Regions from separate parts of the Algoriphagus sp. UBA3586 genome, predicted to be linked through region 1. Evidence: riboswitches for the same ligand, from Rfam matches in the RefSeq annotation. Region 1 holds a riboswitch; each other region holds the start of a gene.

Region 1 (10,814 bases):
AAGGAAATAGAATTTGAAAGAAAGTATAACAACATAATGGCTTATGCCAATGGGTTTGATCCTGATAAACCCACTATTTGGCTTAATTCCCACCACGATACTGTTAGACCAAACGCAGGATATACCAAGGATCCATTTTCTCCCATTATTGAAGATGGTAAACTTTTTGGCTTAGGATCAAATGATGCGGGAGGGCCTTTAGTAAGCATAATTGCCTGCTTTCTTCATTTTGTGGGAAAAGAGATGCCATTTAATATTCTATTGATAGCATCTGCAGAAGAAGAGATTTCAGGTAAAAATGGAATAGAATCTCTAGTCCCTATCTTACCAGAAGCTGAATTGGCTATAGTCGGTGAACCAACATTGATGAAAATGGCAATTGCCGAAAAGGGCCTGATGGTAATTGATGCAACTGTGAAAGGGAAATCAGGACATGCAGCAAGAGAAGAAGGTATCAATGCTATTTATTTAGCGGTCAATGATTTGCAGAAAATCAGGGACTTCAGGTTCAAAAGAACTTCCAAATTTCTTGGTAAGTCTAAAGTCTCAGCAACTATCATTCATTCCGGTACACAGCATAATGTTGTCCCCGATACTTGCGAATATACACTCGATGTGAGAGTTACTGATGCTTATACTTTAGAAGAGGCATTGGAAGAATTAAAGGAGAATCTCAATGCAGAACTCAAGCCTAGATCTCTCCGACTTCAAAGCTCTAAGGTTCCTCAAAAACATCCCATACTGACAGTTGGAATCAAACTAGGTATGGACACCTACGGCAGCCCAACGCTTTCAGATCAGGCCTTAATCCCCTATCCTTCCATCAAAATTGGACCTGGGGATTCTGCTAGATCTCACACCGCTGATGAATTTATTTACATACAAGAGATTGAAAAGGGAATCTTGGATTATATCCTGATTTTAGAAAAATACGCAGAATTAAAAACATCCAATTTGTCAAACTGAACTAATCATTGAAACATCTTTCCAATCCTTAATCGTATGGGCATAATTGGAAATTTATTTAAAATTGATTGACAAATACATCAAACCATAAGCACATGAAAATTTGGCAAAAAGCCACTGGAAGCAAAAAAGAAGTAGAATCCTTTACCATTGGAAGAGATCCTGAATTTGATAGTATCCTCGCTCCTTTTGATGTTTTGGGATCTATGGCACACGCTGCTATGCTCCAGAAAATTGGACTTTTGACTGAGGAAGAAAATACCACGCTTCAGCAGGGACTTAAAGAAATATATTTTGAGATCGAGAAAGGTAAATTCAAAATTGAAGCCGGAGTTGAAGATGTTCATTCTCAGGTAGAATTTTTATTGACTGAGCGCTATGGTGATGTAGGAAAAAAGCTACATTCAGGGAGAAGCCGAAACGATCAGGTTTTGGTGGATTTGAAACTATACTATAGGGCTGCTATCCGGGATTTGGTCGAGGCGAGCGCTGAATTATCTGAGCTTTTACTTTCCCTTTCTAAAAAGCATCAATCCGATTTAATGCCTGGCTACACTCATACGCAACTGGCTATGCCTTCCAGCTTTGGTTTATGGTTTAGTTCATTTGCTGAAGGTATCAGTGAGGACTTGAGTTTGATGAAAGCAGCATTTGATCTGTGCAATAAAAACCCTTTAGGCTCTGCAGCAGGTTATGGTTCGAGTTTTCCCTTAGACCGAACTATGACTTCAGAGCTATTGGGATTTGCGGACCTTCATCACAATGTGATCAATGCTCAAAACAGTCGCGGAAAAACTGAAAGAACCTTAGCCTTTGCTATGGCAGGTATGGCAGGAACTTTAAACCGCATGGCTGATGATGTGTGTATTTTTATGAATCAGCATTTTGGTTTTATTTCCTTTCCGGATGATTTGACAACAGGATCCAGTATCATGCCCCATAAAAAGAACCCGGATGTTTTTGAACTCATTCGCGCTAAAACCAATCAAATTCAGGCCGTTCCCAATACTGTTTCCCTCCTACTGACCAACTCTACCACCGGTTATCATCGGGATTTACAGCTATTAAAAGAGGAGATTTTTCCTGCAATAGCTTCACTTCAATCCTGTCTGGAAATGACTACCTTCATGCTGAAGTCCATTAAAGTTCAATCAGGAATTTTGAAAGATGAATTCTATAAGCATTTGTTTTCTGTAGAGGTAGTCAATGATTTAGTGTTGAAAGGAATGCCTTTCAGAGATGCTTATAAAAAAGTAGGCTTGGATATAGAAAAAGGAGATTTTAGCCCTGATCAAAACTCACTAAATCATGTTCATGAAGGGAGTATCGGGAATTTGAATCTGACCGAGATTCAAGAGAAAAATGAAAAAGCAGTAGCACAATTTAACTTTGAAAAAATAGACGAAGCATACAAGAAACTTTTGTCGTAGTGTGACAGAATATTTGTTAGGGTTTTTCTTTTTTTAGTAAAATTTATTTTTGTTATAAAGAAAATTTATAAACTTTAGACAAACCCATCACCATGAAAACCAATTATTTTGGTTCCACCCTTTCCGCTGATTTAAAAGCCAGTTTGGTCGTCTTTCTGGTTGCATTACCCTTATGTTTAGGTATAGCTGTAGCCAGTGGAGCCCCCCCTATGTCTGGTTTGATTGCCGGAATTATTGGAGGTATTGTGGTGGGTTCATTGTCTGGATCTCATGTCAGTGTCAGTGGTCCCGCAGCAGGATTGACTGTGATCGTTTTAGATGCAATTTCATCTTTGGGTACCTTCGAACTTTTTCTTGCAGCAGTAGTAATGGCAGGGTTAATCCAGCTGATTTTGGGATTTTTAAAGGCTGGAGTTTTAGGATATTATTTTCCCCACTCAGTAATCAAAGGAATGCTAACCGCTATTGGCTTAATTTTGATCCTAAAGCAAATTCCACATGCATTAGGCTGGGACAAAGATTTAATGGGAGATCTTGCTTTTCGTCAAATGGATGAGCAAAATACATTTTCAGAAATCTGGTATGCCATACAATATTTCAGTCCCGGAGCGATTCCAATTGTTCTAGTTGCTTTGGGACTAATTATCTTTTTTGAGAAGCCTAAGATCAAAAACCATAAAATTTTCGGTTTAGTACCTGGAGCCTTGTGGGCTGTAATAGCAGGGATTTTAATCAATCAGTTATATGGAATAATTAGGCCATCATGGAAATTAGATGAAGAGCACTTAGTATCTATACCGGATGTAGATCAACTTTCAGATTTGAGTAGTTTGGTCACCTTTCCTGATTTTGGAATGATAGGCTCACTTGATTTCTGGCTTATAGCAGTAACAGTAGCTGTGATCGCTAGTATAGAAACTCTTTTAAGCTTGGAGGCAGGTGATAAAATGGACCCACAAAAAAGGCTTTCCCCTTCTTCCCGAGAGCTTGTTGCACAAGGTGCAGGTAATACCCTTTCAGGATTAATAGGTGGTCTTCCTGTGACAGCTGTGATTGTACGTACTACTGCCAATATTACCTCAGGGGCTAAAACAAAGCTTTCTGCCATTTGCCATGGGATACTTTTGCTAGTATTAGTCATTGGTATCGCCGAATTACTTAATTTGATACCCTTAAGCTGTTTGGCTGCTGTACTTTTCTTTGTTGGATATAAACTGGCAAAGCCATCAGTCTTTGTTCACGAGTATGAAAAAGGCATGAATCAGTTTATTCCATTTATGGTCACCATCAGTGCCATCCTCTTTACCGATTTGCTAATAGGCATCGGGATTGGGATGATATTTGGAATCTTTTTCGTTATTCGAACCAATTATCAAAAGTCAGTTTCAGTGACTGAATTGGATGGAATGTATTTGGTTAAGCTGCAAAAGGACGTTTCATTTCTGAATAAAGCCCCTTTGATGAGGCATTTGGCTGAAATTCCAAATGGAAGTGATGTCGTCTTAAATGCTACAAGGGCCAGATTTATAGATCATGATATACAGGAGGTTTTAAATGATTTCATTGAGACTTCTACTGATAAAAATATCACCATTACCATTGAAGGATTTAATTATAAATTGAAAGAATCATGAACCAGTACGAGAAACTCTTATTACAAAATAAAGCTTGGTCCGAAGAAAAGACAGAGTTGGATCATGAATACTTTTCAAGAAATGCTACTCAGCAAAGGCCCAAGTTCCTATGGATTGGATGCTCTGACAGCCGAGTTCCTGCCAATGAAATCACGGGAACAGACCCTGGAGAAATTTTCGTGCATAGAAATATTGCCAATATGGTAGTGCACACTGATCTAAATTTGCTTTCAGTTCTTCAATATGCCGTTGAGGTCCTTCAGGTGGAACACATCATTGTATGCGGACATTATGGATGCGGAGGTGTGGAAGCGGCAATTTCAAATTTTCACCTTGGATTGATCAATAAGTGGTTGAGAAATATAAAGGAAGTCTATTTCAATAATCAAGAAGAACTTGATTCCATTGAGGACCATAGTGAAAAAGTAAATAAGTTGGTTGAATACAATGTAATCGAACAATGCCAAGATTTGATTAAAACCTCCATCGTACAAAGAGCATGGATGGAAAGGAAGGCACCTGAGATTCATGGTTGGGCCTATGGGTTAAAGGATGGATTGGTGAAGGAGTTAATCAATATTAAACCTGATTTTGAAAACATTAATCCTATTTTCCGTTACAATCAAGATCAATTGAAACACTTACATTAATTTGATTCGAATTGAGGAATCTCTTTGAATTCTGAGATTCTTCATTTTTATTTGCATCATCCTTTCACTTTTTAAGGTGCTAGGATTTATAAAGAAGAGGTAAGAGACAGGCTCTATGACCCTCTGGCAACCTTCCGTAACGTCGGAAAGGTGCCAATTCCTGCCGATTGAGAAGGTCTCAATTGGAACTATAAATTCTCTGCAATATGATTAAAGGATATTCCCCCCTACTTCAGGTTACTTCCCTTTTTTCTTTCAGAGCATTTATGCTTTAAGGATTCTGCTTTGCCTAATCCTGGATTACAGTTTTTATTTAAAACCCTTTAAACCCTATTACTTATGTCTACTTACAGATTTGAGACCCTTCAGCTTCATGCTGGACAAGAACCTGACCCTTCAACGAATGCAAGGGCCGTCCCTATTTATCAAACCACCTCATACACCTTCAATTCCGCAGAGCATGGAGCCAATCTATTTGGGTTGAAAGAATTTGGAAACATCTACACCAGGATTATGAATCCTACCACCGATGTTTTTGAAAAAAGATTGGCAGCTCTGGAAGGTGGTGTTGCAGCTGTAGCTACTGCATCAGGCCAGGCAGCACAATTTCTTGCATTGAATAATATTCTGCAGGCAGGTGAAAACTTCGTTTCGACTTCTTTCTTATATGGTGGAACTTACAATCAATTTAAAGTTGCTTTCAAAAGAATTGGGATAGAAGCAAGATTTGCAAAAGGAGATAACCCTGAGGCTTTTGAAAAACTAATAGATCAAAAGACCAAGGCAATTTACTTGGAAACAATTGGTAATCCTGAATTTAATATTCCTGATTTTGATGCAATCGCGGCAGTTGCCAAAAAACATGATATCCCTCTAATAGTAGATAATACTTTCGGAGCTGGAGGTTATTTATTTAATCCAATTGCTCACGGCGCCAATGTGGTTACTTCCTCTGCTACCAAATGGATTGGTGGGCATGGAACCTCCATTGGAGGAATCATTGTGGATGCTGGCAACTATAACTGGGGGAATGGCAAGTTTCCTCAATTCTCCGAGCCATCAGAAGGTTATCATGGATTGAATTTCTGGGAAGTATTTGGAGAAAATAATCCACTGGGACTTCCCAATATAGCATTTGCCATTAGGGCAAGAGTAGAAGGCCTCCGGGATTTCGGACCGGCATTAAGCCCATTTAATTCATTCTTGTTATTACAAGGTTTGGAGACACTTTCCCTGAGAGTACAAAGAACTGTAGATAATGCTCTAGCATTGGCAAAATGGCTTGAATCTCACCCAAAAGTTCAGAAAGTAAATTACCCCGGTCTTGAATCTTCTCCCTATCATCAGCTAGCAAAGAAATATCTGAAAAATGGCTATGGAGGTGTTTTGAGCTTTGAAATTAAAGGAAATAAAGAGCAGACATCTGCTGTAATCAATTCTCTGAAATTGATCTCTCACCTAGCGAATGTAGGTGATGCAAAGACCTTAATAATCCAACCTTCAGCCACTACGCATCAGCAACTTTCTGAGGAGGAACAAAAAGCTGCGGGAGTTACTCCTACCCTGTTGAGAATCTCATTGGGAATAGAGCACATCGAAGATATCAAGTCGGACCTTCAACAAGCCTTTGATTCGATTTAATTAAAAAATGAACCTTACTAGTCAATACGCATCGATTACCATGTCTTTGGAATTATTTCAGTCTACCAAACCCCTGGCTTTAGAGTCAGGGGAATATCTTTCGGAGTTTGAGCTTGCTTACACAACCTACGGCAATTTGAATTCAGACAAATCTAATGTAGTCTGGGTGGTTCATGCATTAACAGGAGACTCCAATGTGACTGATTGGTGGAGTGGGCTTATCGGGGAAGATAAATTCTTTGATCCTTCAGACCATTTCATAATCTGCGCCAACTTATTGGGTTCAAATTACGGTTCAACCAATCCCTTAAGCATCAACCCACAAAGCAGAGAACCCTATTATTATGAGTTTCCTCACATTACTCCAAGAGATTTAGCTAATTCTCTGGAAAGGCTTAGAAGTCATCTCAAGCTTGAAAAAATTCACACCTTAATCGGTGGTTCCTTGGGAGGACAGGTAGCTTTGGAATGGGCTTATTCTTTAGGAAATAAGCTTGAAAACTTAGTAGTTTTGGCTTCTACAGCCAAATCTTCTCCTTGGGTGATCGGATTTAATGAAACTCAAAGAATGGCTATAGAATCAGACTGTACCTGGGGAGAAAAAAGTGAATTTGCAGGTCTCAAAGGTCTGGAAACGGCTCGTGCGATTGCAATGCTGAGTTATAGGCATCCCTCTGATTTGCAGAAAAAGCAATTGGATAATGATCACAGACTAGATCACTTTAAAGCCTCTTCTTACCTCCGCTATCAAGGTCAAAAACTAGCTAAAAGATTTAACGCTTTGTCCTATTGGGTTCTTTCCAAGAGTATGGATAGTCAAGACTTGGGGAGAGGCAGAGGAGGTTTGGAATCCGCTTTGCAAAAAATCGAAGCAAGGGTTTTGACTGTTGGGGTAAATAGTGATTTGCTGTTTTTACCGGAAGAATCCCAGTTTATCTCCAAACATGTTAAACGCGGGACCTATAAGGAAATTCAATCAACAGCCGGCCATGATGCTTTTTTGATTGAGTTTGATCAATTGAGTTATTTGCTTCAGTCTTTCTACTTGGAGAAAAATTAGGCTTCGACTCCGCTCAGCCTGACAGGAATCAGAATCTGTCATTGATAGCTAGACCAAAGGATAATTCTCAGGAATATTGCTAAGTAGGGCTTCGATTCCGCTCAACCTGACAGAAATTGCGACTTTATATTGAACGAGGAGTCGAGGGATCCTCGACTCTACTTCTTTTGATTTAATTCTTTTACTCTAGTCCACTCCACGGTTCTATCAATCCAAGAAAAGCCCATGTATCCTTTCACCTCTAAAACATCTTTTGATTTCATCCTGATTTCGCAAGAATAGGTATTCCCTGATTTTGGGTCATAAATCTTTCCTCCCTTCCAAATTCCGTCCTCGTAAGATAAACCTTCCAAGATTGTTAAGCCCATCAAAGGCCTTTGCTGGAGTTTTTTATCATCATTTTCCACATCCTTTGCAGGCTGACCATTTTTTATAGGCTCTTTTAGCCAAGATATTTTTCCTAAAAATGAACCATCTTTTTCCATGATATCTACTTTGGCTGTTTTCTCAGTATTATACCAAGTGCCCAGGATTTCATCTCTACTTTGTCCGAATGAAGAAAAGGAAGCAATTAAAAAAAAAGTGAATAATAAAGAAGCTAATTGTCGTGATTTCATAAAAACTCTGTTTTTAAAATTTTAATCGATTTAGATTTGAACTGTTAATTGAAAATGGGAGAAAAGGATTTGAGACAGGTAAGATTAGATCATAATGGTACAACATTATTTTTGATGAAAGAAAAGGTTGTATACCATCAAAATACAAGAACTTTTTTTATTTCTGACGTACATTTTGGAAAAGCCGCTCATTTCAGAAAGTCAGGTATTCCTATTCCTGAGCCAATACACAAGGTTGATTTAGAAACTCTAAGTCTTCTATTTGATGAGTTCTCTCCCTCTTCTGTTTATTTTTTGGGGGATCTATTTCACAGCGACTGGAATGGCCAATGGGACATATTAATGGACTTTTTGGAAACTTATCCAGCCATTAACTTTCATTTGGTTCAGGGGAATCATGATATTCTTCCCCCATCTTTTTATAAAAATTGTCCCATAGCCATTCACAAACAACCTGTATTTTTAGAAAATTTAATTTTAAGTCATGAACCTTTAGAGGATTTTTCCGAAGGATATTTGAATCTTTGTGGGCATATTCATCCCGGGATTAGGCTCCGAGGAATGGGGAGGCAATCCCTCAGATTGTCCTGCTTTTATTTGGAAAACAATCAGTTGATTTTGCCTGCTTTTGGAAGCTTCACAGGATTGGCTTTGATCAAGCCGGGAAAAGAAGCTAAAGTTTATGGAATTACCTCAGAAAAAGTGATTCCATTGCTTTCTTAAAACAAATTGGCAAAATCCTTGGGGATGGTTAGCTTTGATGTGAATTATAAAAACTCCATGGCAAATTATCCAAGAAAGAAAAAAACCTTAGGGCATTTCAAATTTGGAAGTGTACTTTTTAGCACTACCCTTTCCTTATTTATAGTTGGTTTATTTGGCGCGATCCTCATCCAAGCCAAATCTCTTTCCAGCATGATCCGCGAAAATGTGGAGATTCAGGTCTTTTTGGATAAAAATCTGAATGATGATGAAATTTCAGCTATTCGAAAAAATCTGTCCAGCAGGCCTTTTATTTTGAGAAAGGCAGATACACTTGGTTTGAGATTTATTTCTGATGAAGAGGCGGCAGCAGCTTTTATTGAAAGTACCGGTGAAGATTTTACCAAATTTCTCGAGGATAATCCATTGAGAGATAGTTTTGTGCTTTCCATTGCCGAGGAGTTTCAGACGAGCGAACAAATCAATGAAATCAGTAAAGAGTTAGAGGGCGTTTCAGGTGTCTTCGAAGTTTCCTATATGACTGATTTGGTGGATTCTATCAATAAAAACCTCTTGAAAGTTAGCATCGTGATGGGAGCTTTTATCTTGATCTTGGTGATCACTGTGATCATGTTGATTAATAATACAATCAGGTTGGCACTTTTCTCACAGCGATTTTTGATTCGATCTATGCAGTTGGTAGGAGCTACTAGAGGGTTTATTAGAAAACCATTCCTACTAAGATCATGGATATTTGGAATGCTTGCAGGTGCTTTTGCCTCCTTGATCCTTTTTGCCTTAATCACCTATGCTAAATCAGCCATTGAGGGGTTTGCCTTACTACAAAATCAGGAATTGATGTTGATCCTATTTGGAATATTGATAGTAGTAGGCGGAATTCTTTCTGTATTAAGTACCTTGCGGGCAGTAAATAAGTATTTAAATATGACTTTAGACGAATTATATTGATATGAGCAAAGCATCTTTTCCTTTTTCGAAAAAGAATTACAAACTGATGTTCATTGGGATCGGGATGATCGCTTTGGGTTTTATTTTAATCGGTTTGGATCCAGAGCCTCATGGTAATGGTGTTCTAGGTTTAACCGTTGGACCAATCATTACCTTAGCTGGTTTTATTTTTCAATTTTATGCCATTTTGGCCAAAACCGAGAAAAACAGCTGAATTTATATTCAGTATAACTTATGCAAGAAGTACCCTACGGCGAAGTTTTCTTAATCAATAAGCCGCTCGAATGGACCTCCTTTGATGTGGTGAAAAAAGTGCGAAATGCACTGAAAATTAAGAAAGTGGGACATGCCGGAACATTAGACCCTCTAGCTACAGGCTTATTGATTGTTTGTGCTGGGAAAATGACTAAGCAAATAGAAGGCTTCATGGGGCAAGAAAAGGAATACGAAGGCACCTTTGTATTAGGGGAAACCACAGAATCCTTTGATCTGGAAAAGCCTGTTGAATTTGTGGCTGATGCTTCTGAAATAAAATTAGAAGACGTAAAAAGAGCTGCAGCTGAGTTGACAGGTAATATACTCCAAATCCCTCCTATGCATTCAGCTATCAAAGTTGATGGAAAACGGGTGTACGAGTCGGCCCGAAAAGGTTTGGAAGTTAAAATGGAACCTAGACCAGTGGAAGTTCGGGAATTTGAAATTTTAAGCTATCAGGATCGGAAAGTTAAGTTTAGAATTTCTTGCTCAAAAGGAACCTATATCCGAAGCTTAGCTAGAGATCTTGGCGAAATTTTGGAAGTCGGTGCTTATATGAGTTCACTTTGCAGAACCCGTATTGGTGATTTGAAACTTTCGCAAGCAAAAGAGCTTTTACCTTTAATAGAAGAAATCAAAGCCCGGAAAGCGAATGAAAATTTATGAAGGTCTAAATGAATTTTTACCGGTTACTAATCCGGTTGTGACCAGTGGCACTTTTGACGGGGTGCATTTAGGGCATCAGAAAATATTACAAAGAATACGGGAAATTGCCCGCTCCATTGGAGGAGAAACGGTGATGATCACTTTTTGGCCTCATCCTAGATTAGTCCTTTATCCTCAGGAGCACAAATTGAGACTACTGAGTACATTTGAAGAAAAGGCAAAAC
Region 2 (10,814 bases), 290 kb from region 1:
GAAAAGGTGCAGTTCTGATTTTAATCTATCCACAGGAAAAGCAGGCTTTTTTTCCATTGATCAAAAGACCTGAATACATTGGAGTACATAGTGGGCAGATAGCTTTTCCAGGAGGAAAAATGGACGAAGGAGACGAAAACGAAGTTTTTACAGCCCTTCGGGAAGCTGAGGAGGAAGTGGCAGTAAATGCCAGTAAAGTCGAAGTTTTGGGAAGAATGTCTGATTTATTTATTCCTGCCAGCAATTTTTTAGTAAGTCCTGTAATCGGTTATGTAGATCATATTCCTGAATTCGTTCCTGAGGAAAGGGAAGTTCAAAGAATCATTTCAGCAAGAGTTGCCGATATCATATCCCCTGAAATCCAGAAAAAAACCATTTTGGAAATAGGAAATCAAATCAAACTTGACACTCCTTATTTTGAAGTAGAGAAAGAAATGGTTTGGGGTGCCACTGCCATGATTTTGGGAGAGTTTATAGAACTTTTGGAAAAGGGAAAATAAGCTCATTTTTGGGCATATGGGCATTTGTTGGTATTGTTGTAACCTTTAAGTAAAACTATGGAAGAACAAGCTCCTTTGATCACCAATGATGCTGTGGTTTTTGGCTTACTAGTAGCCACTCTAGCAGTAATTTTCAGCACCTCAGCAAGCCAAAATCGTATTTTTCAAAAATTTTATAAGGTTGTTCCGGCAGTGCTACTCTGCTATTTTATTCCTGCGGTTTTTAACTCCTTGGGAATTATTTCAGGTGAAGATTCCAACCTGTACTTTGTTGCTTCCAGGTATTTATTGCCTGCTTCTTTGGTTTTATTTACAATCAGCATTGATATAAAGGGTATTCTCAAATTAGGGCCTAAGGCATTGACGATGTTTCTGGCAGGTACTTTGGGAATCATGTTAGGAGGTCCATTGGCGCTGATGACAGTTGGCTTTATTCAGCCCGAACTCTTAGGAGGCACTGGTCCGGATGCGATCTGGAGAGGTTTGGCTACCATTGCCGGATCCTGGATAGGAGGGGGAGCCAATCAAACTGCCATGTTGGAGGTATTTGGAGCAAGTTCCAGCCTTTTCGCCCAAATGATAGCAGTAGATGTTTTAGTGGCTAATCTTTGGATGGCTTTCTTGCTGTACTGGGCTGCCAAACCAGAAAAAATCGATAAATTATTCAAAGCTGATTCTACAGCAATCTATGAGTTGCGAGACAAAATAGCGGATTTTAGATCTAAGATCATGACGATTCCAAGTTTGGCCCAGACCATGACCATACTGGGAGTTGGGTTTGGAATTACCGGGGTTTCGCATTTGATAGCTGACTGGATAGCTCCGATTATTTCCAGTGATTATCCTGCATTGAAGCAATACTCCTTGGACTCAACGTTCTTTTGGATCGTGGTGATAGCCACTACTGCAGGTCTTGCACTTTCTTTTACTAAAGCAAGAAACTTGGAAGGTGCAGGTGCATCAAGATTGGGTAGCGCCTTCTTATATGTCTTGGTAGCTACCATCGGAATGCAGATGGATTTGGGAGCTGTATTGGATAATCCAATTTTGTTTCTGATCGGTATCTTATGGATGTTCTTCCATATTTTAATTATGCTTTTGGTAGCTTGGTTGATCAAAGCACCATTTTTCTACGTGGCAGTTGGTTCTCAGGCAAATGTGGGAGGAGCTGCATCTGCTCCAATTGTGGCATCGGCATTTGATGCTTCTTTGGCACCGGTTGGAGTTCTTTTGGCGGTATTAGGCTATGCTGTGGGAACTTATGGGGCCTACTTATGCGGTTTAATGATGCAGGCCATTTCTATTGGATAATGAAACATAGCAGACAGTTAGTTTTTATATGTACAGGTTCAGATTGCAAAAAAGCAGGTTCCAAGCTGATCAAGAAGGATCTGAAAATTGCAAGCAAACAAAACCCTTGGAAAGGTTGCTGCAAACTGATCCAAACCAAATGTTTGGACATGTGTAAGTCTGCTCCGGTTGCGATAGTCGAAGATCATTTTTTAAAAAAAACCAGTACAGAAAAAATATTGGATCAAATGAAAAAAGCCCTGAAAGATCAGGGCTAAGGTTAAAGTTTGGTAGTTTTGACAGCAGTACCGCTGGCAGTCACCATCAGCATTCCATCTCGAATCGTTTCGTAATCCAAGTCAATTCCTACAATGGCATTCGCTCCGAAGGTTCTAGCTTGCATTTCCATTTCTGCCATAGCAGTAGCTTTGGCTTCTCTTAGAACGCGCTCGTATGAGCCGGATCTGCCTCCTACAATATCAGTAATACTGGCAAAGAAGTCTTTGAAAACATTGGCACCTATGATGGTTTCTCCAGAAACAATGCCCAGATATTCATCGATTTTGTAGCCTTCTAGTTGGTTGGTAGTTGAGATAATCATAGAATTTTGATTAGGTGAAACATATTTTATGCACGTTTAATTTAAGGTGCAAATTTGAATAAATCATTTAAATTGAATTTAGGTGATTTATTTAACTGTGATAAGTTATAAAATGAATTTGTTTCTCTAATCTTGTTTTTTAGATCATCTTTTTTCAATATTTTCCGATTTGATATAAACCCTAAAAAGTAAGTAGTTAATTAAATGAGTCAATTCCATCAGTTTGATATTTCGGATTTCTTCAATGAAATCAACGAACCCCTGTTTCTGATGGATTCTGAAGAAATCATCTTTTGGAACAATACGGCAATTGAAAATTTCAAGAACCTTCCTGAGGATTGGAAGGCTTGGATTTCAAACGAGGAGCTAGAACAAAAACTACTTTTATTTTTCAAAGAAGGGATTCTGCCCCAAATCACTTATTTCAAGTCCTTAGAGAAGAAATGTGGTGAATTTCAGCGTTTTGAATGGGCTTTTGTAAATCTACCTTCCAGTTATAGCAGTAGATTTTTGATAGTTAAGGCCAATCCCATCAAGTTTTTGGGTAATAAAGCGGTTGAGAATTCAATTTTGGATAAGCATGAGCAGACAGTAGGGGAACTGAGTTATATCCAAAGTATTCTTCATCATAGTCATGATTTAATTGCCATTTTGGATGAGCAGGGAAATTATAAATTCATTTCCGATTCGGTGGTCCAAAAGATTGGTTTTCCGGTAGATTATATAGTTGGGAAAAATTTCCGTGACTTCATTGATGAAGGGATCATTGAGTTGGTGAAAGGGAGTTTCGAGGAGGTTCTGGACTCTACAGAGGAGGTTGCAGTTGATTTCTGGATTAATAGATCAAAGGGCAAACGAATCTATCTTGAAAGTTTTGCCAAAAACTTAATTTATCATCCTGAGATCAATGGCGTTTTATTTTCAAGTAGAGATATCACTGATTTTATTGAAACAGACAGGTCTCTTCAGAAAAGATATGAAATAGAAAACCTGATTAATCAAGTTTCCTCCCGTTTGATTAATAGAAGGCTGAGTAATCTGGAAGAAGACTTTCAGGAGTTTTTAAGAAAATTCAGTCATTTTTTGAGGGCTCATCGTGGTGTAATCAGCATATTCAATCAGGAAACTCAAGAGCTTGATATTATCAACACTTGGAGTTTATCCAGCTGGAAAAGCGAGTCCGAAATTGATTTCAAAGAGATCATTGATTCCCGTAAAAAAAGGTTGGAGGCAGGCATAGTAAAACTGATTGACTTAGAGTCGGAGGGCTTTGAATCTACTTCAAGGCTTATTTTGATTCCAATGATATCTGCCTCCAAGATTTTGGGTGTCATCTATTTTGAAATAGATCAGGAAGACTTGGAGTTTACTGAGAAGGAGTTGCAGATTTTCCGACAACTGGGAGATATACTCGCAGGAGCATATATCGGTAGTTTGATGACTCGACGAATCGAAAGAAACGAGAATCTTCTTGCTACTACGGAAAGGCTATCTAAATCCGGTTCTTGGAGATACAGTACGACAAGAAATCTATTTTATATCTCAGGTGGTTTAGCAAGAATTTTTGACTTGGGGATTCAGCCTGTAACAGCTGAATTTTCTTCCTTGATTCTTCGGATTGATAAGAGCTACAGAGAGGATTTTGTTAAAAATTTGAAAAAAAGCATTCAGGAAAAAAGTCATGCTTCCGGAGAGTTTACAATTCGTAATGAGGAAGGAAAAACTATTTACATTTCTTATGAAATTGAAACCAAGCAGGACTTTTTTACCCAAGGAATTGAGGTAAATGGATTTTGTACCGATATCACGCACAAACGGGCAAGTGAGGAGTATCTAAGGCTTCAATCTCAAATTCTAGCTCAGGTTAATGACCCCATTTTGGTGACTAATCTCGAATATCAGATCATATATCTGAATAAAGCGGCTGTGGAATTATGTGGGATGGTGAAGGAGAATGCCTATAATGAACACATAGATTCTGTCATCAAATTTAATTTTCCAGATGGAAGCAGATTTGAAAAAATCGGTAGGAAACTGGAAATAGGGGATGTAAAGAAACAAGAGTTATTTATAGAAACAGGGGTTCAGCCTAAGGCTCCTTTTGAAATTTCTATGCAGGCAATCCATGCAGATGGAAAGGAGAAAATAGGCTACTCTTTGATCCTCCGGGACCTTTCTGAGAAATACGAAAATGAACGCTTGGCTATGAGAGCCAGCATGATTGTAGAGAATAGTCCAGCTGTATTATTTCAGGTGGATCCTAATGATGACTACAGAATCTATTACATCTCGGAAAATATCAACCAATTTGGCTATCAGTCTAAGGAATTGATGGAAAATAGGGTTCCATTCTTGGATATTGTACATCCTGATGACGCCAAAATCATCAAAAAGATCAATAGCAAATCAAGGGGTAAGTCAGGAGTAGTTTCCTTTTCTGGGGAATATAGGATCAAAAAAACTGATGGAACATTTATCTGGGTTGAGGATAAAACGTCAGACGTGAGAAACGAAGTGGGCGATATTATTCTACATCAGGGTCTATTTCAGGATATTACTGAAAGAAAGAATTTTGAAGAGTTCAAAGAGGAAAAAGAAAAACAATATCGAGTCTTGGCTTCCAATATTCCCGGAACGAATATTTTCCTTTTGGATAAAAGCCGAAAATACATTTTGGCAGAAGGTACCAACTTTGAAAATTGGGGACTGAGTCCTTCTGATTTTGAAGGGAATCACCTAACAGATATCGCACTGACTGATTCTGAGGAAGTATCCAAATTATTGGATAGGGTTTATGAAAAGCGTGAGATTGTTGAGACCGAATTTTTTTTACGGGGAAGGCGATACCACAGAGTAATCAGGCCTATATTGGAATATGGCAGAGTAGAATATGCGCTAAGTATCGTTAGAGATATTACTGAAGAGCACAAAGCCAAAGAAGATTTAAGACAGTCAGAGGAAAAATATAGAACCTTGGTAGAAGAGTCAACTGAGATCATATTTTCCTTATCGGAGTCATTTATTGTGGATTATATCTCACCCAACGTCAAGCAATTTATGGGCTATGAGATGGATGAGGTTATCGGTAAAAGCGTATTTGAATTTTTGGACCCGGAAGATCTGGATGTTTTCCAGGTACTTTTGGAAGAGACCAAGGATTTCTTCTCGCAAAACCAATTTTTGGAGTTCAAATTGCGCCATAAAAATGGAGAATACCGAGTGTTCAATTCCAATGGTAAAGTTATTCTGGATAAAGATGGAAAGAGACTCTACACAGGTATTGCAAGGGACATATCCAAACTTAAAGAGGCTCAAAGAGAATTGCTCAAAGCTAAAGAAAAAGCGGAGCAGGCATCCTTAATCAAATCCCAGTTTCTTTCTGTGATGAGCCATGAAATCAGGACTCCAATGAACGCAGTCATTGGTTTGGCACATTTTCTTTTGGAAGATGATCCTAAACCTGATCAGTTGGAAAACCTTAAAACACTGCAGTTTTCTGCAGAAAGTTTGATGGCCTTGATCAATGATATTCTGGATTATAATAAGATTGATTCAGGGAAAGTAGAGTTGGAGGAAATGCCTTTTGATTTGAAGAATTTCATTCAGCGAATAGTACATTCTCATAGCTTTCAGGCTACAGAAAAATCTCTGTATGTGATTTCCGAAATTGATGAAGCACTTCCTAAAAGTATCTTAGCTGATTCTGTCCGATTGGGTCAAATTGTAAATAACCTAGTTTCCAATGCGATTAAATTCACCGAAAAAGGAGGTGTAAAAATAATTCTCAAATCCGAGGGAATCGATATAGAAGGAAAAGCCATAGTCAAATTTAGATTTGAGGATACTGGAATTGGAATTCCAGAAGAAAAGGTCTCCACTATTTTCGAAGCATTTACACAGGCCTCTTCAGAGACTACTAGAAAGTATGGAGGCACAGGCTTGGGATTGGCTATTGTAAAACGCCTGGTGGAATTATATCAAGGGGATATTACCTATTCTCCAAATCTAGGTGGTGGAAGTGTCTTTGAATTTGTGATTCACTTGAAGCCTTTTGAAGAGAGGGCGAACAATGGTTCAGCTGAGGATAAGCCTCAAATCAAATCTCTGATGGGGGCTTCTATACTAGTTGCGGAAGACAACATGGTCAACCAGATTTTGATCCAGAAATTTTTGAAAAAATGGAATACCGGAAATGTGGTTGTGGCTTCTGATGGGCAAGAGGCTCTGGAATTTTTTGAGAAGGAACATTTTGATTTAATTTTATTGGATTTGCAAATGCCAATTTATGACGGCTTTACAGTTGCCAAGAAAATAAGGTCTATGGCAGATCCGGTAAAAAGTAAAGTTCCTATGCTTGCATTGACTGCCACATCTTTGCATGAAGTAAAAGAACAGTTATTGGAAGTAGGTGTAAACGACTATGTGGCCAAACCATTTACTCCGGAAAATCTCTACGAGAAATTGTTGAAATTTCTTCGTCCCAAAGAAAGGGTCTAAGACATCTTTAGCATTAATTTTGCCTAAAGGCTGTGGGTTATTTATTTACAGCCGAAATTTTCCTTACTCATGTCCCTTTTTTTTAGAATAAGCTTTGCAATAGTTTTCTTCTTTGGTTCTGGCTATGCTTTTTCTCAGCAACTTCTATCCAAGCGAACCACAATGTATACCGTGGTAGGTACCAGTGGAGCCAAATTGAATCAATTTGACCAAATGCTGGAAGATAGAGGTTTAACAGGCTTGAGAAATAGATATAGAACCTTAGGATTAGGCTATCAAAGCAGAATAAATGATTTCGTGATTGGACTTGAGCTTTATCACAATCGTGGTGCAAACAGTGATTTGGATGGCTTTAAATTGGGATACCGGACTTCCAGAGTTTTACTCAATGTGGGATATGCTTTTACCGAGGAATCCAAATTTCAGCTAATACACTACATGTCTTTGGGTATGGGTTATTTGAATTTTCAAATGCTTCCATCCGAAAGGCCTTCCAGTTTGGAAGAGTTTCTGGCTGACCCAAAGCAGGGATTTATTATTCGTGAAAATGATATCCAAAAAGGATCAAAATACTATGGGAACTTTTTAACAGAAATAGGCTTCCATATGACCTACGACTTTGATCTTCCCGGCAGGAGAGAAGCACTTTCCATCATTGCGAAAGCAGGATACGCATTTAGCCCATTTGAAGGAAAATGGGAGCTAAATGGGATGTCTTTCGATAATGCTCAAAGTGGTGCATTTCTTAGACTAGGAGCAGGTATTTCCATTCCAGATAGAAACTTCTTTTATAAAGATGCCTCAATTGGGCTTCACCTGATTTCTGGGGTTCATTTCACAAGTCCAGATACTTTTAATGAGGTTTTGGAAGAAGCTGGCTATGATCCCTTAGATGGCAGGCCTTCCAATTTGGGGATTAAGATTAAAGGTGAATCCGAACGCATGCTTTATGGAGTAGACGTTTATAACTTAGCCATGAATGGTAGTGCAAGCGAGACACAATCTCATTCTCTCAACAGTTTGAGAGTGTATGGAAATTTGGGATATAAAGTTATTCAATACAAAAATTTTGGATTTGGAGCTTTGGCCGGATTGGGCTTTGGAAATATACGATACACCTTAGCGCAGAGAAATAAGCCGGACTTTCCAGAATTATTTGAGCGGAGAAAGTTTGACGGGTATTTGAGAAATTCTGGTTTGATGGGTAAACCCGAAGTGTTTTTAGAGTATGGAATTCCAATGACCAAAAGGAAGTTGGTTGACCTTGTGTTTACCGCATCTGCCGGATATGAACTTGCATTGGCAAATTATAGACTAGGTGAGTTGGATATGGCTTCTTACATGTCAGCCCCTTATTTGACTTTTGGAATAGGGGTAAGACCTTAAATTTTAGAGTAATCGCATTTTCACTTGCCGAATCTTAAAAAAAGAGGGCGAAAAGTTTTAAAAATCCAACGATAGCGGTGTTTTATTGCCAAATAGCTAGTACATTTGAGTTGCTTATCGAGAAAGACCGAGGGAAGGGCCCTACGACGTCTTAGCAACCTGTAATCAAGGTGCTAACTCCCGTTCCGGAAATGCCGGAAAAAGATGAGCGGAAAAGTATTTTTACTTTGCTCCGTGGTTTTGCTCGATTAGCTTTTTAAACTTAATAGAATGATGCAAAATAGAACGGAAACCCTGCTTCAGGCAATTCAAGATAGGATCTTAATCCTTGATGGAGCTATGGGTACCATGATTCAAAGATACCAGTTAACAGAAGAGGATTTCCGCACCGAAAGTCTCAAAAACCACCCAAAATCTCTAAAGGGAAATAATGATTTACTTTCTCTTAGTAGACCAGATATTATCAAGGCAATTCATGCTGAATATCTTGGGGTTGGAGCGGATATCATTGAGACCAATACTTTCTCAGGCACCAGTATAGCTCAGGCTGATTATGATTTATCCCATTTAGCATATGAGATCAATTTTCAATCTGCAAAATTAGCCAGAGAAGTTGCTGAAGAATTTACTTCTCAAAATCCTCAAAAACCAAGATTTGTAGCAGGAGCCATGGGCCCCACCAATAGAACCGCATCCATTTCTCCGGACGTGAATGATCCGGGATATAGGGCAATAAATTTTGATCAACTGGCGGAAGCTTATGCCGAGCAAGTGAGAGGATTACTGGACGGAGGTTCAGATATTTTATTAGTGGAAACAATATTCGATACTTTGAATGCAAAAGCAGCGCTGTATGCAATTCAAGAGGTGTTTGAAGAAAGAAATATACCATTAGACCCGCTTGAGGGAGGTATTCCTATCATGATCTCTGGAACTATCACCGATGCCTCAGGAAGAACTCTTTCAGGGCAAACTACAGAGGCTTTTCTGATTTCCGTATCGCATGTTCCTCTACTTTCAGTAGGATTAAACTGCGCTTTAGGTGCCAAAGAGTTAAGACCTTATTTGAAAGTTTTGGCAAACAAAGCCCCATTTTTTGTATCAGCCTATCCCAATGCGGGCTTGCCTAATGAATTTGGTGCGTATGATCAAAATGCACAGGAGATGGCCGCACAAGTCAAAGAGTTTTTGCAGGAAGGCATGTTGAATATTTTGGGAGGTTGCTGCGGAACCACCCCAGACCATATCCGGGAATTGGCAAAACTAGCGGATGGTTTTGAGCCAAGAAAAATCGGAAAAAAGGAATTAGCGGAAAATGAAGATTGAGGAGCAGGCAATGAATGACTATTTGAAATTATCAGGCCTTGAGCCTTTAGTATTTACACCCAACCTGAATTTTGTCAACATTGGAGAAAGAACCAATGTGACAGGCTCCAAGAAATTTGCCCGTTTGATTTTGAATGGGAATTATGATGAGGCCTTGGAGGTAGCATTAGATCAGGTACGTGGAGGAGCTCAGGTTCTGGACGTTTGTATGGATGAAGGAATGCTGGATGGAGAAGCGGCAATGGTTAAGTTTTTGAACCTAATCGCTTCAGAACCCGAAATCAGCCGAATTCCTATAATGATTGACAGTTCCAAGTGGAGTATCATTTTGGCTGGTTTGAAGTGCGTTCAGGGCAAAGGAATTGTAAATTCGATATCTCTCAAAAACGGGGAGGAAGAATTCATCCATCAAGCCAAAACCATCAAGAAATTTGGAGCCGCGGTAGTAGTAATGGCATTCGACGAAAAAGGTCAGGCGGATACCTATGAGAGGAGAATTCAGATTTGTGAGCGGAGTTATAGGATTTTGGTGGATAGGGTACGATTTAATCCTCAGGACATCATTTTTGATCCCAATATATTCCCGGTTGCAACAGGGATGGAAGAGCATAGAAAAAATGCCCTGGACTTTTTCCTTGCTACCAAATGGATCAAAGAAAATCTGCCCGGAGCAAAAGTAAGTGGCGGGGTTAGTAATGTATCTTTTTCATTTAGAGGAAATGACCGAGTGAGAGAAGCTATGCATGCAGCTTTTCTTTATCATGCGATTCATCATGGAATGGATATGGGTATCGTCAACCCTACCATGCTGGAAGTCTATGATGATATTCCTAAAGACTTATTGGAGCGGGTTGAGGATGTCTTTTTTGATAGAAAAGAAGATGCTACCGAAAGGCTCTTGGAGTTTGCAGACACTGTCAAATCTTCTGGCAAAAAAGAGGTAGTGAATGAAGCTTGGCGTTCTGATCCTGTGGCAAAGCGAATTGAGCATGCCTTGGTAAAAGGTATTCTCGATTTTATTATTGAAGATACGGAGGAAGCCAGACAGCTACTTCAAAACCCATTGAAAGTCATTGAAGGCCCATTAATGGACGGGATGAATGTGGTTGGAGATCTTTTTGGGGAAGGCAAGATGTTTTTGCCCCAGGTGGTGAAGTCTGCCAGAGTGATGAAAAAGGCTGTAGCCTATCTTGAGCCATTCATGCCACTGCCGG
Region 3 (10,814 bases), on a different contig from region 1:
ATTATCAAGGTATTAGAGTCTTTTTGAATAAAGGAGCTTTGGAATTCGAGGAAGAATGGTTTTTCCCACTTCATTTTGGGACTTCACTTTTTGTGGAGGATTTTGATCTAGATGGTGATTTAGATATAGTGGTCAGTTCATCATATAATTCGCTAAATCAAGAAATGCATAGTGAAATTGTATTTTTTGAAAATGATCAGAAAGAAGTAGAGTTCAAACCGTACACAATTCAAACTTTTAAGGATAAAAATATCACCTCTTTGGCAGTTGGTGATATTGACTCAGATGGCGATTTAGACGTGATTGCTGGGTTATTTGAGGCGCCAAAGAGCAGCAACAAATTAAATAATTACTGGACTCCAATTTTACTTATTAAGAATAATATTTTGAATAAATAAATATAAAACAATTTTATTTTATAATTAAAGTAAAAATCAATATTGAGTTTTATAAACCAAAGAATTTTAGTATCTTATACATTCACTAAAATTCTTTCGACTATGGTAAAAAGTTTTCAAGGAGTAAGGGAAGTAGAACCAAAGAAGTCTCCTATTGATCAGATTTTGGTTAAAGATCATATGAGTACCAATCTTGTGACATTCGGGCCGAATGACACCATTGATAAGGTAATGGAAGTTTTGACTAAGAAAAAAATTTCCGGAGCGCCTGTGGTCGATGAGTCTGGAGCTCTGGTTGGAATTATATCTGAGGTGGACTGTCTTCGGGAAATAATCAAAGGAAAATATACCAATACCCCTGGGTTTCCCGGAAAGGTAAGTGAGTATATGACCCGAGATGTGATTACCCTAACTCCTGATTTATCATTATTTGATGCTGCAGGAAAATTTTTAGAACTAAAAATTAGAAGATTTCCTGTTTTGAAGGATGGAAGGTTAATAGGTCAAATAAGTCTTTCAGATGTGATTCGTGCTTTTCCTAAACTCAAATATACAACCTGGTAGATATGTAAAAAGGTTGTCGAGAGACAACCTTTTTATTTTTACTTTCTACTAAGATCCAAGGCTCTTTCTACATCAGCAATAATATCTTCGTGATGCTCTAATCCAACAGAAAGGCGAATCAATCCATTGCTTATACCCACTCTTTCTCTCTCCTCCTCCGAAAGCTTGCTGTGGGTGGTAGACGCAGGATGGGTGATGATGCTTCTGCTGTCTCCCAAATTGGCAGTAACTGAAATCATTTTCAGTTCATCGATAAAGCCTTGGGCTCTTTCTCCTCCTCCCTTAAGGTCTAAAGTGATGATTCCTCCACCTTGACTCATTTGCTTTACTGCCAAATCATATTGAGGATGAGATTTTAAGAACGGGTATTTTACTGCATTGAGTTGGGAATTACCTTCAAAGTATTTAGCAACTTTTAGCGCATTGCTGCAATGTCTATCCATTCTAACTCCCAATGTTTCCATGCTTTTGGATAGTATCCAGGCATTGAAAGGAGATATGGCTGGTCCAGTGTGACGCGTGAAAAATTGAACCTCCTTGATTAAATCCTGTGTACCAAGTATTAGGCCTCCCAAAACTCTTCCCTGTCCATCTATATACTTCGTAGCTGAATGGGTAACTATATGTGCCCCCCACTTGGCTGGCTGTTGGAGATAGGGAGTTGCAAAACAATTGTCGACTACTAAAATTAGATTATGTGCTTTAGCAAAATTTCCAGCCCATTCCAAGTCAATAATCTCCAGTCCTGGATTGGATGGAGTTTCTATGAATAGCATTTTGGTATTGGGTTGTACAAGCTTTTCCCAATTCAAATAATCCGAGATATCTCCGTAGGTAGAGGTAATTCCCCATTTCGGGAACACTCTCGTCAATAACTGGTGGGTTGACCCAAAAAGAGATCGGGCAGCTAACACATGATCGCCTTGCTGTAAAAGTGATGCTATACTTCCAAACATGGCTGCCATCCCGGAAGCGGTTGCTATTCCATCCTCCGTGCCTTCAGCAGCGCAGACTTTTTCAATCAAGTCTGAGGAGTTAGGGTTGGCATATCTGGAGTAAATATTGCCCTCAATTTCGTCTGCAAATGTTGCTCTTGCTTCCTCTGCAGAATCGAAAGTAAAGCTGGAAGTCAAATAAATAGGAGAGGAATGTTCCTTTTGATTGGACTTGGAAGGGTTGATCCTGATGGAATTGGTCTCGAAATGTTGACTCATAGTCTAAATAGATTTAAGGTTTTTCAGTAAACCGATAGATCTACCCGAGTCAGATTCGAACTAAAAAGGAATAAGGATGAGTTAATGCCAATTTATAGTTCCCGCTTCGGGTAGGATTTGGCACCTTTCCTGAATTAATCGGGATGGTTGCCAGAGGGTCTCAGAGCCTAGTCTCTCGCCTCTTCTTTATAAATCAGTTGCCTGAAGTGCTACAAATAAATAGGGTAGGGCATTCAAATCCAAATAAAAAAATCAATCATTGTATTGGGTCATAGTTTGGGCTATTCCAATGGTACAAAAACCCAAAACCATGTCAATGGCCTTATCCATGATTTCCGGAAGTTGATCAAATTCTTCCTGCTTGAATTTGCCTAACACATAGTCAGCCTGACGTCCTTTCGGGAAATCGTCACCTATACCCATTCTAAGCCTAGGATAATCCTGTCCTCCGGTCAAAGCTTCAATATTTTTCAAACCATTATGACCTGCAGCACTTCCTTTGGCTCTCATTCTGAGTTTCCCAAAAGGAATCGCTACCTCATCGACTAAGACCAGAATATTTTCTTTGGGAATTGAGAGCTCCTTCATCCAATAGTTTACTGCCTTACCACTGAGATTCATGTAAGTAGTGGGTTTGATAAGATGGATTGTTCGTCCTTTGTGTTTGAATTCGGACTTAAATGCGAGCCGGCCACTTTCCCATTTGGCATCGTATTGATCCGCCAGTCGATCTATTGTCAGAAATCCAATATTATGTCGAGTCAGCTCATATTCAGGGCCTATGTTGCCCAAGCCTACTATTAGATATTTCATGATTCAAATTTGGCTTAAAAATAAAAAATCCTGCCTTTGAGGGGCAGGATTTTAAGAAATGCTCTATGAATTATTCTTCGCCTTTCTTGCCTCTCAATGCTCTTGGGATACCGATGGTAACTACAGAAACATTTGGGCTGGTAAGGATTTCAAATCCTTCTGGCTTCAATTCACTCACTTTGAATGATTTTCCAAGATCCAAGTTGGAAATATCAACTTCAATGAAATCAGGGAAGTTGTTTGCCAAACCTTTTACTTTCAAAGATCTGGTTTTCATTTCCAATTTACCCCCTTTCGCTAAGCCTGGAGAGCTTCCTACAACTTTCACAGGGATTTCAAATTTGATATCTCTGTCTTCAGTGTAAGCCATGAAGTCTACGTGAAGCAATGCATCACTTACTGGGTGGAATTGAGCATCTTTCAATACTGCCTTTACGATAGTACCTTCGATATTTAACTCTACCAAGTGAACTTCCGGAGTGTAAATCAAGTCACGGAAAAGGATAATCGGACTGTAGAAGTGAATTTGCTCAGGGATACCTGGTCCGTAAACCACACAAGGTACGTTACCTGATTCTCTGATCTCATTCAAACTTTGATTGTCGAGATTTGCTCTTTTAAACCCTATAATCTCAATCGTTTTCATATGTATTTTATTTAAAATTGGTTCTTAGATAAATAAAGAACTGATGGAAGTATTACCTGTCACTGCATGAATTGCTTTGGCGAATAGGTCTGCTACTGTCAGTACTCTGATTTTGGATGATTTTTGCTTCAAAGGAATGGTATCAGTGATTACCAATTCATCCAAAACAGAATTCTCGATGTTTTCATAAGCTTTTCCTGACAGGACACCATGTGTTACAATGGCTCTCACAGATTTAGCTCCTTTTGCCATGATGATTTCTCCGGCCTTACAAAGCGTTCCCGCTGTATCAACCAAATCATCTACCAAAATCACATCCTTTCCTTCTACATCCCCGATTACCTGCATAGAGGCAATCTCGTTGGCTCTTTTTCTGTGCTTATCACAGACTACCATTTCTACTTCAAAATGCTTGGCATAAGCCCTTGCTCTGGCTACACCGCCCATATCCGGAGCTGCGAAAATCATATCCGGAAGGTTGAGCATGCTCAAATAGGGTGCAAAGATAGCTGATCCATTCAAATGATCCAATGGTATATCAAAAAATCCCTGAATTTGACCGGCATGCAGATCGCAAGTCACAATTCTGTCAGCTCCAGCCGAGGTAAGCATATTTGCAATCAACTTGGCAGCAATAGAAACTCTTGGCCTATCTTTTCTGTCTTGCCTTGCATACCCGAAGTAAGGGATCACTGCCACCACCTTGTAAGCACTTGCTCTTTTGGCAGCGTCTATCATCAAACAAAGCTCTAGGATATTATCGCTCGGAGGAGTGGTGCTTTGGATGACAAAGACGGTACAACCTCGAATTGACTCATTAAAGCTTGGGGACATTTCCCCATCGCTAAATTTGGAGAGCGTGATGTCTCCCAGTTTTTTACCATAATTCTTGGCGATTTTTTCAGCGAGATTTTGAGTGTTGGACCCTGCAAATATTTTTACCTCAGATATCATGAAGTCTTGGTTTTAAGGAGGAAGTTTTGATAAGGATTTCATTGCAAAAGTAATAATTTTTGATGGGTTGGGAAGTTGGGATAGCTTTAATCCGAATATTATTTTGATAAGTGGGGCGGAAGGTAATCTCTCTTAAACTCCGATCCTGTAAAAATTAGACGAATGAGCGACTTTCTCCTGAGTAGCTCTCTTTTTAATCTTATTTTAGAGCAAAATACATTGTCCACCAATCTGAAATTTATGAGAAGTAAAATTACCCTTTGGGGTTTGCTGTTTTCATTCTTGATCATTCAAGTTCATGCCCAGCAGGTCCCAACTCCCAAATCACATTTTGGCTTTGAAATCGGGGACGATTACAAATTGGCAAATTTCAGCCAAACAGAAGCCTATTTTAAAAAAGTAGCAGATGCCTCTGATCGAGTGCAAATGACAAGTATTGGAAAAACGGAATTTGGCAGAGAGCAACCCATGCTTATTGTTACAGCTCCAAAGAATTTTCCTCAGCTTGCCAGGTATAAAGAAATTTCTCAAAAACTTGCTCATGCTGAAATTACCAGAGAGGAAGCTGAAGCATTAATCTCAGATGGTAAGCCCGTGGTTTGGATCGATGGTGGACTTCATGCCAATGAGGTGGTGGGCCCCCATCAATTAATTCAAACACTCTATGAACTAGCATCCAGAAATGATGAGGAAACTCTCAAAATTTTGGATGAAGTGATTATTCTTTTGGTGCATGCCAACCCTGATGGAATGGAAATCATGTCGGATTGGTATATGAGAAAAGAAGACCCAACAAAAAGAGATCAGAACATACCTGTTCTCTATCAAAAATATGTAGGGCATGACAATAACCGTGATTTTTACATGAATAATATGTCTGAGGCGACTAATATGTCACTTCAGCAATATGTGGAATGGATTCCTCAAATTATTTACAATCACCATCAGTCAGGTCCTGCAGGGACAGTCGTAGCAGGACCACCTTACCGAGATCCTTTCAACCATGTTTTTGATCCGCTAATTATTACCAGCTTAGATGCTCTGGGGGCTGCTATGATTAATCGTTTGCATCAGGAAGACAGACCAGGATATACCAGATTGGATGGATCAGTGTTCTCTACTTGGTGGAATGGTGGTTTGAGAACTACCCCTTACTATCATAATCAAATCGGAATTTTGACTGAAATTATTGGAAACCCTACACCATCTGAGGTTCCTCTGGTGCCTGAAAGGCTAATTCCAAATAACGGAACACCTTACCCAATTACGCCTAGAGAATGGCATTTTAAGTCTTCCATAGAGTATTCAGTGTCCTTGAATTATGCGATTCTAAATCATGCTGTTAGACATGGTGATGAACTTTTGAGAAATATTTATCTGATGGGCAGAAGATCCATTGAGAAAGGTCAAAAAGATACTTGGACTTTATATCCAAAAAACGCACAGGCCATAGAAGACGCTTTTGAAAAAGCCAGAAAAGAAGGCAAAGCAAAAAGGCCTACAGGTTGGAGATCTGGCTTGCCGGTTGAATTTTATGAACAAGTATATCAGGATCCTGCCAGAAAAGATCCTTATGGCTATATTCTTCCGGCAGACCAGGCCGATTTTCCTACTGCCATTAAGTTTTTAAATGCATTGATTAAATCAGGAATAAGAGTCGAAAAGGCAACTGCTGATTTTTCAGTGAATGGGAAATCCTACCCTGCTGGCTCTTATATTGTAAAGACGGATCAGGCCTTTAGACCGCATGTTTTAGATATGTTTGAGCCACAAGATCATCCAAATGACTTCCTGTATCCTGGAGGTCCTCCAATTAGGCCTTATGATGCTGCTGGTTGGACATTGGCATTTCAGATGGGTTCGGAGATTGATAGGATCATGCAAGACTTTGATGGGCCATTTGAGCAAGTCCCTTACGGACAAATTCAAACTCCGCCAGCCAAGCCGCTAGCAAATGGATCTGGTTATCTAATCGATATCAAAGGGAATAATGCATTCATGGCAGTCAATGATTTGCTGAAGGCAAAAGTAAAAGTGTACAGGACACAGCAGGAAGTAAATGGTTTGCCTGCGGGATCCTTTTATGTTGGTTCGGGAGGTAAAAAGATTTTGGAAAAAGCAGCTCAAGAATATGGAGTCTATGCCAAGCCAGCGTCCATGCCTAAAGGAGCGACAGAAATCAAGCCTGCTAGAATTGGGCTATACGATTATTATGGGGGTTCAATGCCTTCCGGTTGGGTTAGATGGATGTTGGAGCAATTCCATTTTGATTATAAGCAAGTCTTCCCTCTTGAAATTGATCAGGGCAATCTTAAAGACAAGTATGATGTGCTATTATTTATCGGTCCGGGCATACCTTCTGTAGGAAGCAGAGGTGGTGGCAGATCTCAGCCGGATTCTTCTGAAATTGATCCTCAATACCACCACATGCTTGGGAATTTCTCAGCTGAAAAATCCTTACCACAGATTAAAGCTTTCTTGGAAAACGGAGGAGAAGTCTTGACTGTAGGTTCAGCTACGGAATTGGCTTTTCATTTAGGTCTTCCAGTTTCTGATGCCTTGGTAGAGATGGGATCAGATGGGAAGGAAACTCCACTATCAGGGGAAAAATATTATATCCCGGGTTCTGTCTTGGAAATGCATGTGGATAATAGCCAGCCGATCAATTATGGAATGGGAGAGAAGTCCTACATCATGTTTAATAGGTCTCCTGTCTTCAGATTAGATCCTGAAGCGGCAAACCAAGGAGTAAAAGCTATTGCTTGGTTTGGAGAAGAAGAACCACTGAGAAGTGGTTGGGCTTGGGGTCAATCCTATCTGAAAAATGGAGTGACAGCATTTGAGGCTAAAATTGGGAAAGGAAAGCTCTATGCTTTCGGTCCTGAGATAACTTTCAGAGCTCAATCCCATGGAACATTTAAGATGCTTTTCAACGGTCTATACAAGTAATTAATCCAAAAATTCTTAAGAAGGCCATATCGATTTTCGGTATGGCCTTATTTTTTGAAATTCATTTTTTATCTTAAAAGAAAAAATTAAGAGATGGATTCGAATTTTATACCTGGCATATATAATTGGTGTGATCGATGGTGTGAACGTTGCTCTTTTACTTCCCGCTGTAGAGTCTATGAAAAAACAGAAAACACGAGCAATTCCGAACCTGAGGAGTTTTGGGAGAATCTTTCTCAAAGTTTTCAAGAAACAATTGATTTACTCAAAAATACAGCTGAAGAGTTCGGGATAAATTTGGATGAAATAGAAGAGGAGATACCCTTGGAAGAGGAGGAAGAAGAAGAGTATAAAGTTGGGGAAGAACCCCTATATCAAATAACTAATAGCTATCTGAAAACGGCTAGAGCCTGGTTGGAATCGGATAGTTTCAAAGCATTTATTTCTAAGCTGGAGGAAAAAGGGGAGTTAGGCCTGATTACTATTTCTGAAGCTGAGGATAAAGTCATAGCCTTAAGTGAGGCTGTAGAGGTGATACATTGGTACTTATTTTTTATCCATGTAAAAAGTAGCAGAGCACTCAAGGAGAAACAGGAAGATTTTTGGGATGAGTATCCAGAGTCAGAAAAATCCTATAATGGAACAGCAAAAATCACCAAAATCGCAATAGAAAGAAGCATGCAGGCATGGATCCATTTGTTAAATCAGATGCAAGAGGATCAAGATAGAATCGTGGAAATCTTGGCGCTTCTGGAAAAAAGCAGAAAGTTATTGGAGAAGGAATTTCCGAACTTGGATCAGTTTATCAGACCGGGTTTTGATGAAGAATAGGCAAAGTGTTGCTTAACTCTGCCTATTCTTTCATTTCAATTATCCCTGAAATTTGTTTTTCAAGTAAGTAATAGCCATTTCATAAGCTTCTCTACTTGCTTCGGGATCATATTTTGGATTGCTTGGGTTTGAAAAGCCATGAACTGCCGGAAAGATTTTGTAAGTCAACTTCTTGTCTGCCTGCTGCATTTTTGAGGCGAAATCTTCAATGATTTCCTTGGATATATATTCTTCTGTGGCAAATAGTCCCAGCACATCTGAGTTAAGTGTTTTCAATGTTTCCACATCTCTGACAGGCATGCCGTAATACATGACGGATCCAATATTTTGAGAGCCTGTCAAAAGAGCGGACTTCAAAGACCAACTTCCTCCGAAGCACCAGCCTACATTTGCTATTTCAGCATTTTCACCTGCATGCATCAAAGCCCCTTTTACAATGTTTTGTAGCCTTTCTTCTTTCACATTTCGCATGAATTGACCAGCCTCTTGGGGATTACTGGTCACTTTTCCATCGTACATATCCAATGCCAGTACATTGACTGACTTTCCTAAATCAGCATAGAATTTATCTGCTTCTTTTTTGATATGATCGTTCAGTCCCCACCATTCTTGGTACACGAATAGCCATTGATCTGAAGGGTTTTCAGCAGGTATGAAGTATGCATTTGCATTTTCTCCATCTGGAGTAGGGAAGCTGATCATATCCCCAGCTCCATCGAAATTTATTGCATTAGGAGAAGGATGAAATGAAAGGAATCCAGGAGCATCAATGAATTGCGCCATATCATCCGAGGGATTATGGCAAAGTGTGATGGAGCTGAAAGGGTCTTTAGCTGGTTTGGTTTCATTACCGAAATAAAGAGCTCCAATCAGGCTTAAAATAAGTAAATAAACTGGCTTGATCATGGGATGATTGTTTTGGAATTGATACCTTGAATAACCTGAATTGGAATGAAAAGTTTGCATGGATAATTATGATCAGTACATACAGGCTGAGGTTGGTTCCTGGCTGTTTCAAATGAAGAAGCCACCTTCGCTGGGAAGTAAGATGACGCATGGAGTTCAGAAGAAAATAAATGATTGGATTCCTGAAAAAGTGCACAAGGCCATCACTTCAGCTATTGAAAATATGGTTAAGGCTGTTTCAACAGGATCCTCTTGGATTGTGCCTAGGCCTGAAGAAAATATGCCATTTAAGGTGAGGGAATTTAAGGTGCGAAATAGAATCAAATGGTATAGAAATACAGCCTCGGTGGAAGGTGCTGTAACAGGTGCGGGAGGAATACTCATGGGCTTCGCTGATTTCCCCGCATTTCTGACTATTAAAATGAAAATGCTCTTCGATATAGCAGCTCTTTACGGAGTGAATACCAAAGAGTATCAGGAGCGATTGTTTTTGCTTTATGTTTTCCAATTAACTTTTTCCAGTCAGCAAAGAAAAAATAATTTGATTGAGCTGGTAGAAAACTGGGAATCCTATAAAGAATCCTTGCCAGCAAGCATGGATGAGTTTGACTGGAAGACCTTCCAGTTAGATTACCGCGATTATATAGATCTGGCCAAATTAGCTCAATTGATCCCTTTGATAGGAGCAGGTGTCGGAGCAATCGCCAATTATAGGCTTACTGAACAGTTGGGAAGAAATGCTATGAATGCTTTCAGGTTGCGCCTATTGACTCAATAGCTTCAGCTATAAAAATCAAAAAAGCCTCAAATCTTTCGAAATGAGGCTTTTTTGTTGACCCACTAGGGCTCGAACCTAGACTCTTCTGAACCAAAATCAGACGTGTTGCCAGTTACACCATGGGTCAATTTAGGTGGAAAACGCTTCTGCTTTCCTTAAAGTGTCACAAAGGTAGAATTCCATTCTTTTTTTTCCAAATCCCTTTCGGAAGAATTTTGGCTTTATTCCAAAGGTGCTGAATAACAGGAGGAAATTTTTTGAAATGCGGAGGATTTATTGGGCGCTTTTGGGAAAAATCGATTGAAAAATATATCTCGAAATCGATTGAAAATTGTAATTGTGTTAAATTTTCGATACTTATTTTGTTAATTTTAAAATAAATACCGTGATTTGTTTCAAATTTTAAGAAAACACAAACCTTATTAAACCATGCAAACAGAAAAGATGGAAAAAACCGTGATCGAAACGGTTAGCAAATTGGAGAAGTTAAAGATCGGTGATTCTTTGGCTGCTGAATTATCTTGGTGCTGGAATAGCTACAAGTATGATCAAAATCCAGTTGGTTTGATTGAAAAGAGCCAGAAGGCTGTAGAACTTTTCAAAGAAGTAAGAGAGAAAAACAGCCGTGCTGTCTCTAAGAAACTAGTGGAGGATTTGGAAAAATTTCTAAACTAATCCAAACAAAAAAAGCTCGCCAATTGGCGAGCTTTTCTATTTTCTGAGTATTGCTTATTCAGCTACTACTACAAATTTAACGTCAG

The links. A riboswitch is a leader RNA that binds a small molecule or an ion and turns the genes downstream of it on or off. The one in region 1 is predicted to bind S-adenosylmethionine.
Region 2: linked by a shared signal. The riboswitch ahead of B2906_RS05925 (homocysteine S-methyltransferase family protein) and the one ahead of B2906_RS04560 (O-acetylhomoserine aminocarboxypropyltransferase/cysteine synthase family protein) in region 1 are both predicted to bind S-adenosylmethionine.
Region 3: linked by a shared signal. The riboswitch ahead of B2906_RS10330 (trans-sulfuration enzyme family protein) and the one ahead of B2906_RS04560 (O-acetylhomoserine aminocarboxypropyltransferase/cysteine synthase family protein) in region 1 are both predicted to bind S-adenosylmethionine.

Annotation. Positions count from the first base shown of each region.
Region 1 covers NZ_DFMT01000016.1:7,389-18,202, reverse strand. The annotation lists gene B2906_RS04580 (M20 family metallo-hydrolase) at 1-966, shown strand, start outside; gene argH (argininosuccinate lyase) at 1,062-2,396, shown strand; gene B2906_RS04570 (SulP family inorganic anion transporter) at 2,489-4,030, shown strand; gene can (carbonate dehydratase) at 4,027-4,680, shown strand; SAM riboswitch class I at 4,764-4,877, shown strand; gene B2906_RS04560 (O-acetylhomoserine aminocarboxypropyltransferase/cysteine synthase family protein) at 5,020-6,321, shown strand; gene B2906_RS04555 (homoserine O-acetyltransferase family protein) at 6,329-7,381, shown strand; gene B2906_RS04550 (DUF2147 domain-containing protein) at 7,540-7,998, opposite strand; gene pdeM (ligase-associated DNA damage response endonuclease PdeM) at 8,053-8,721, shown strand; gene B2906_RS04540 (cell division protein FtsX) at 8,779-9,669, shown strand; gene B2906_RS04535 (DUF3098 domain-containing protein) at 9,671-9,883, shown strand; gene truB (tRNA pseudouridine(55) synthase TruB) at 9,904-10,590, shown strand; gene B2906_RS04525 (bifunctional riboflavin kinase/FAD synthetase) at 10,577-10,814, shown strand, end outside.
Region 2 covers NZ_DFMT01000016.1:300,748-311,561, reverse strand. The annotation lists gene B2906_RS05955 (NUDIX hydrolase) at 1-500, shown strand, start outside; gene B2906_RS05950 (DUF819 domain-containing protein) at 558-1,811, shown strand; gene B2906_RS05945 ((2Fe-2S) ferredoxin domain-containing protein) at 1,811-2,068, shown strand; gene B2906_RS05940 (YbjQ family protein) at 2,071-2,391, opposite strand; gene B2906_RS05935 (PAS domain S-box protein) at 2,596-6,888, shown strand; gene B2906_RS05930 (hypothetical protein) at 6,958-8,274, shown strand; SAM riboswitch class I at 8,386-8,485, shown strand; gene B2906_RS05925 (homocysteine S-methyltransferase family protein) at 8,548-9,600, shown strand; gene metH (methionine synthase) at 9,590-10,814, shown strand, end outside.
Region 3 covers NZ_DFMT01000031.1:13,162-23,975, reverse strand. The annotation lists gene B2906_RS10340 (FG-GAP repeat domain-containing protein) at 1-398, shown strand, start outside; gene B2906_RS10335 (CBS domain-containing protein) at 501-962, shown strand; gene B2906_RS10330 (trans-sulfuration enzyme family protein) at 1,001-2,176, opposite strand; SAM riboswitch class I at 2,266-2,371, opposite strand; gene pth (aminoacyl-tRNA hydrolase) at 2,429-2,989, opposite strand; gene B2906_RS10320 (50S ribosomal protein L25/general stress protein Ctc) at 3,060-3,635, opposite strand; gene B2906_RS10315 (ribose-phosphate pyrophosphokinase) at 3,660-4,586, opposite strand; gene B2906_RS10310 (M14 family metallopeptidase) at 4,830-7,538, shown strand; gene B2906_RS10305 (hypothetical protein) at 7,632-8,369, shown strand; gene B2906_RS10300 (dienelactone hydrolase family protein) at 8,409-9,275, opposite strand; gene B2906_RS10295 (EcsC family protein) at 9,334-10,053, shown strand; tRNA gene B2906_RS10290 (tRNA-Gln) at 10,108-10,180, opposite strand; gene B2906_RS10285 (hypothetical protein) at 10,483-10,728, shown strand; gene rplI (50S ribosomal protein L9) at 10,783-10,814, opposite strand, start outside.